Regions from separate parts of the Bacillus sp. WC2507 genome, predicted to be linked through region 3. Evidence: riboswitches for the same ligand, from Rfam matches in the RefSeq annotation. Region 3 holds a riboswitch; each other region holds the start of a gene.

Region 1 (2,283 bases), 1.6 Mb from region 3:
TTGAGCGATATATGCTTTACGGAAACGGTAATGACTAATTGCGATTCCGACCCATGCGATAAAGCCAGACATTCCAGATGCGTTTAATAACCAAATGTATACAACACCGTCACCGAATAATGAGGCAATAAAAGCGATACTACCGACAATTGACGTTACGATTAATGCGTTAACAGGTACACCGCGGCTATCTAATTTACCAAGAAACTTTGGTGCTTTTCCCTGGCGAGCTAGATCCCAAAGCATACGAGTTGATGCATACATACCAGAGTTACCAGCAGACAGTACTGCCGTTAAAATAACAGCGTTCATAACAGAAGCAGCAAAGGCAACGCCCGCTTTTTCAAAAATAAGTGTAAATGGACTTACTGTTACATCGCTTGCAGCAAGGCTTTCAGTCGTATAAGGAATTAATAAACCGATAACGAGAATCGCAAGGATATAGAATAAAAGAATACGCCAAAAGATCGAGCGAATTGCTTTTGGAATGTTACGCTCTGGATCAGCAGTTTCACCAGCAGCTACTCCTAATAATTCAGTTCCTTGGAAGGAGAAACCAGCAGCCATAAATACACCGATAATTGCCATAATGCCGCCATTAAATGGTGCATCTGCAACAGTGAAGTTTTTAAAGCCAACAGATTCGCCGCCCATAATTCCAAAAATCATCATGAAGCCGACAATTAAAAAGATAATAATAGTAACTACTTTAATAAGTGCGAACCAATATTCAGATTCACCAAACCCTTTAACAGATAAATAGTTTAAAAGGAAAATAATAGCTAAACATAATCCACTCCAAATAAGAGAAGGAGTATCTGGGAACCAAAATTTCATAATTAATGTTACAGCAGCTAGTTCAGCAGCAATTGTAATGGCCCAGTTATACCAATAGTTCCATCCAAGTGCAAAGCCAAGTGATGGATCAACAAACTTTGTTGCGTACGTACTAAAAGATCCAGTAACAGGCATGTAAGCTGCGAGTTCAGCTAAGCTTGTCATTAAAAAGTAAACCATAATTCCAATTGCGGCGTATGCAATTAATGCACCGCCAGGACCAGCAGAATGGATAACACCACCGCTAGCAAGAAATAGTCCGGTACCGATTGTACCACCGAGAGAAATCATCGTAAGGTGACGAGATTTTAATCCGCGTTTTAATTCACCTTGTCCTTGTGTAGTTTGCGTTTTAGAGGTAGATTGATTTGTTGCGCTATTCATGTTCAACACTCCTTTTCTTGTAGGTTAGGAAGGAGCGGGGGAGAAAAATACAAAAAACCGCCAAAGGAATTTGGCGGAACGTTTCACAAATAACCACCCCATCATACCCTTCCGTTAAGATAGCACCCCACGTTTACACGGTAATTTTGTAAACGTGACAGTTCTGTTCCTTTCGGAGACAGCCCCAGCTTATACTTCCAGAGAAGAAATATAAACTTCGGCAACTTTTCCTTTCAAACGAAGTCAGGGACATTCTCTGTGTCTCGTCCGTTTTACTTTTAAAAGTCGCAACCTCTACCTCATCGGATTGATGAGGATTTTATATATTGCTAAGATTTTTAATATATGGCAATTGTAATGAGTTTCTGAATATATTGCAAGATATTTTGTTAGGAAAAGTCAAAAAATATCGGTTATTGTATAGGAAACGCTTGCAAAACTCCACCCGAACCTACTGTTATGTAACAAAAAATAAAGAAAGAAATTGTTATACAAATGTTTCGCAAAAAATATTGGAAAACCCTTTAAAAATAAAAGAAAATTCTGAAAATATAATTCGACATAACTATTAAAAGAGGAATATTCCTTAAATTCGTTTCAAAGAATAAGTATAAATCTGATAAATAGAATGAATATTCTTTTTATTTCTGATAAAATTGAGGTATTGTTTAATTGAAAAGGGGAAATCAACATGAAATTAGAAACAGAAAGGCTCTATATAGTGCCGTGTACAGAAGAGAGTATTCACGTTGCTAACGAGCAAGGGTATAATAGTGGTCCACATATTGTAGGGCATGTAGAAAATATAAAGCAAGATAAGGATTTATTACCTTGGGGCGCGTGGTATGTCATTCGAAAAGAAGATGACATCGTTCTAGGTGATGTAGGGTTTAAAGGGAAACCAAATGAGGAACATACAGTAGAAATTGGTTATGGATTTATTGAGAAATATTGGAATAAAGGGTATGCAACAGAAGCTGTAAGAGAATTAATAAATTGGGCTTTTCAAACAGAACAGGTAGAAACAATTATTGCAGAGACACTTCTAGAAAATGATGGATC
Region 2 (2,283 bases), 310 kb from region 3:
CTAATAACGGACGAAACATATAGGAATCTATTACACTCCCTATACGACCAAACCTCGTATCATAATCATATTGCGTCTCAAAATGAATGTGTTCTTCGGTCGGTGTATACTTCCAATAACCACGCCCTATTTGAATAAGAGATAATTTACTATCTGTCCAAAATTTTAAAGAAGAAATTCTTTCACCCGTTTCTTTTCTTATCTCACCTATTGATTCCCCTTCTCCAGCTATTTCAAGTCCAAATCCGATCTTTGTTTTATATAAAAACTTCTGTGGTTCTCCTTCTTTTTTCTCTAAATAAGAAATTTCAGTAAAGCGGGCATCCCACTCTGTATGTATATCTGGTTCCTGCGTATATTCCCATAATTTCTCCATTGTTGTGTTCATTTCTGCCGAAACATAAATAGGCTTTTCCCTCTTCATTCTTCCACCTCCAATGCACTATAAATTTAATGTACATGCAATGAATTTATTTTGCTACATTTTTCACAAACTTCCCCATAAAAAAAGAAAGAATTTTTAAAATATATATAAAACACTTGATTCCCCGAAAAATTTAAATTATTATAAAACAAATGTTACCAACAACTTCATAAATCAAACACTCTCGCCTAAAACGTGAGATAGAGGTTGCGATACTTATGAGTAGTCTAATGGAGACACAGAGATGTCTATGAACTTAGATGAAAGGAAGTATTGCCGAAATTGATAAATTTCTCTGCATTTATCAATTGGGGCTGTTTTCGAATAGAAACAGAACTGTCATATGTACAGACGTGTACGTATGAAGAGCTATCTACAAAAAAGAGATATCATTTTTTATGATATTCCTTTTTTGGCGGTTTTTTTATTAGCTCCGTTTTCTGTTTCCCTTTTCCTGTAACAGCACCATCCTCACTTATTTGAGATGGTGTTTTTTGTTTGTCTTTCTGGTAACTACAGGAGTATTGGGATTTATATATTTCCTAATCTATTCTTAAAAATAGACGAAAGAAGGAATTTGTAATGGAAACAATTGTTCAAAAATTTGGTGGCACTTCTGTCGGAAGCGTCGAACGCATTCAACATGTAGCAAATTTAATTATTGAAGAATATGAACGAGGTCATAGCATTGTCTCTGTCGTTTCAGCAATGGGAAAAAGCACGGATGAACTTGTCGCACTCGCTAACGCTATTACAGAAAATCCAAGTAAACGTGAAATGGATATGCTTCTATCTACAGGAGAACAAGTAACTATTTCATTATTAACGATGGCACTGCAAGCAAAAGGCTATCATGCAATTTCATTAACAGGATGGCAAGCTGGTATTACGACAGAATCTGTACATAGTAATGCACGGATTACTGACATTCATACAGATCGTATTCAATCTTATCTTGCCGAAGGCACGATTGTTATTATAGCTGGGTTCCAAGGAGTCAGTGAAGAACATGAAATTACAACACTTGGACGCGGTGGCTCTGATACAACTGCTGTTGCATTAACCGCTGCACTGAAAGCAAAAAAATGTGATATTTACACGGATGTGACAGGCGTATACACGACGGACCCACGAGTTGTAAAAGACGCTTATAAATTAGATGAAATTTCTTATGACGAAATGTTAGAACTTGCAAACCTCGGTGCTGGTGTATTACACCCGCGTGCGGTTGAGTTTGCTAAAAATCATAATGTCGTTTTAGAAGTTCGCTCAAGTATGGAACAAGAAAACGGAACAATTGTAAAAGGAGAATGTAACATGGAACAACAATCAATCGTTAAAGGTATTGCATTTGAAGATAATATTACACGCGTCACAATGAAAGGATTGGAACAAGGTGCACTTTCAACAGTTTTCTCTACATTAGCAGCGGCACATATTAATGTAGATATCATCATTCAAAGTATTACAAATGAAGGAACTGTTCACCTCTCCTTCTCAATCCACTCTAATGATTTAAGAGAAACTTTAGAGGTATTGGAACAAAATCAAGAAACACTACACTATGAATCTGTAGAATATGAAAATCATTTAGCAAAAGTATCAATTGTAGGATCAGGTATGGTATCTAACCCAGGTGTCGCTGCGAATATGTTCACTACTTTAAAAGAAGAAAATATTCATATTAAAATGGTAAGTACATCAGAAATTAAAGTGTCTGTCGTTATTGACCGCCTTCATTTAGTAACAGGTGTGGAGGCACTGCATCAATCATTTATGGCGAAAGTTGAGCCTTTGGTTCAGATGAGTTAATTTTACATTTGGATTACAGCTTACAAACCCATATTAATCTATTTCCT
Region 3 (2,283 bases):
AATTTGTGATGTGCCGCCTTTCGCGAAGACGACAGCCGGTCTACGAATCCGATTATAATTATTTGCCATCGAGTACCCATATGCCCCTGTACAAGAAATCGCTAGTAAATCGGCAGAAGCAACTTTCGGTAGAGTAATATCCCAAATTAACATATCTCCACTCTCACAGCACTTCCCAGCAATCGAAACAATTTCCTCATTCTCATCATTCCCTCGATTCGCTAACATCGCTTCATAACGAGCGTTATATAAAGCAGGTCTTAAATTATCAGTCATCCCACCATCCACTGATACATATTTCCGAATACCAGGAATGTCTTTCACAGATCCGACTGTATAAATTGTCGTTCCAGCATCCCCTACAATACTACGGCCTGGTTCAACCCATATTTCTGGCAAGGGATAATTACATACCGTAAATTGTTCCCTCACCGCACTTGTTACAGCTCGCACATATGTCTCAAGAGTTAATGGTGTATCTGACTCTGTGTAGCGTATTCCGAATCCTCCGCCTACATTTAATACTTTTACTACATAGTTCGCGCGCTCTCTCACCTGTTCTAAAAATTGATGAAGAACTTCAATCGCTCGAACAAATCCAGCCGTTTCAAATATTTGCGATCCGATATGTGAATGAATTCCTAACACATTATAATTTGATTTTTGTAAAGCAAGCTCAATTGATTGCATCGCTTGACCATTTGACACGCCAAATCCAAATTTCGAATCATCTTGACCTGTTGTAATATATTCATGTGTGTGCGCCTCTACTCCAGGCGTTACACGAATTAATATGTTCACAAATTTCCCGTGTTGCACTGCTAAATCATGCAAAATTTCTAATTCCAAAAAATTATCTACGACAAAACAACCAACATTAGCCTGAAGAGCCATCACGATTTCTTCTTCTGTTTTATTATTGCCGTGAAAATGAATACGCGATGCTGGAAATCCTGCTTGAAGCGCAGTATATAATTCTCCTCCAGAAACAACATCTAATGACATATTTTCTTCACGAGCTACTCGGCACATCTCCATGCACAAGAACGCCTTGCTTGCATATGCTACTTGATAAGAGAAACCACTTTCTTTAAAAGCACGATGAAACGCGCGGCACTTTCCTCGAATAGACTCTTCATCGTATACATAAAGTGGTGTTCCGTATTGTTTTGCTAGCTGCGTCGTATCGCACCCTCCAATTTCTAAGTGTCCCTGCCCATTGATTCGGCTTGTGCCGTGTAAATACATTTGAATTCCTCCCTTATTTCCTCTAAAACTCATAACCCCAATCTTCTATTCATTGCAGCACGCTTTTAGATAGACAAAAAACGCGCGGAACAATGTTCACACGCGTTTCTTATTAGGAAAAATATATATTGAAAAAATAAACGAGTTGTTATCTCCTCAAAATAAGAAACCGCATCAACATCTCCAAATAGCTCTCCATAAAATAAATCTTATGACAGTACTACATTTATTCAATGCAGTCCCAATATATGAATAAGATGGTTATTCTTATATTTCGGCAATAGTCCCTTTCAACCTATGATCACAGATTCCATTAAATCTCCCATAGCTTACTCTTTCCTATCGCGGCCTCTACCTTTGAGAGTAGATGAGGTAAGTCTATTTAATTTTCAAACATCTAATTGATGCTATTAACAATACCAAAGGACCATTTTATTTGTCAAACAATTTTTTATATTGTTTTTTTACAGTTTAGTTTTGTATCATCTGGTAAGCGCTTTACTAAAATCTTTGTCACTTCCCATTCGCCTTCTTCGTTATTAAATATAATCGTTACCTTCTCAAATGGTGGAGCAATTTTCCCAGCAACTCGTTCATACTTCGTCACTTCAATACTCGCTTGAAATAAATATGTACCGCTATACACTTTTTTTAAACTAATAATTTTAGGGCATTGATAAGGCTTCAAACTCCCATATTGTTTTTCAATCGCTTTATTTATTTTCGGAAATAAAACAGAATAAAGGGCATCTTCCATAAGAGGTGCATCATATTGGGCTACTGACACACTCGGTGAAGCAAAAAGTATAACACTACTGCATACTATAAAATATAATAATTTTCGCATTATAACCTCCGTATTATTACACGATTCTTTCTGCGCACGATAATTATCATACATAGAAACTCCGTTTTATTGTCTCCCTCTGCCCTTTTTCTACTCAATTATTATAAAAAAGCCCACAACTCTCTTTTATTTTCGTATAATGATACTCATAGTATAATAAACATAATAACAAAGGACTGTTCGTATAT

Evidence for each region. A riboswitch is a leader RNA that binds a small molecule or an ion and turns the genes downstream of it on or off. The one in region 3 is predicted to bind lysine.
Region 1: it holds a riboswitch for lysine, as region 3 does, so the genes downstream of both, ACUN28_RS14260 (amino acid permease) here and lysA (diaminopimelate decarboxylase) in region 3, are expected to answer to the same signal.
Region 2: it holds a riboswitch for lysine, as region 3 does, so the genes downstream of both, ACUN28_RS20630 (aspartate kinase) here and lysA (diaminopimelate decarboxylase) in region 3, are expected to answer to the same signal.

What each region holds. Positions count from the first base shown of each region.
Region 1 covers NZ_JBQXPN010000001.1:2,675,694-2,677,976, forward strand. The annotation lists gene ACUN28_RS14260 (amino acid permease) at 1-1,221, opposite strand, end outside; lysine riboswitch at 1,334-1,526, opposite strand; gene ACUN28_RS14265 (GNAT family N-acetyltransferase) at 1,913-2,283, shown strand, end outside.
Region 2 covers NZ_JBQXPN010000001.1:3,917,523-3,919,805, forward strand. The annotation lists gene ACUN28_RS20625 (DoxX-like family protein) at 1-424, opposite strand, end outside; lysine riboswitch at 618-804, shown strand; gene ACUN28_RS20630 (aspartate kinase) at 1,007-2,236, shown strand.
Region 3 covers NZ_JBQXPN010000001.1:4,231,835-4,234,117, forward strand. The annotation lists gene lysA (diaminopimelate decarboxylase) at 1-1,248, opposite strand, end outside; lysine riboswitch at 1,429-1,610, opposite strand; gene ACUN28_RS22285 (DUF3888 domain-containing protein) at 1,700-2,095, opposite strand.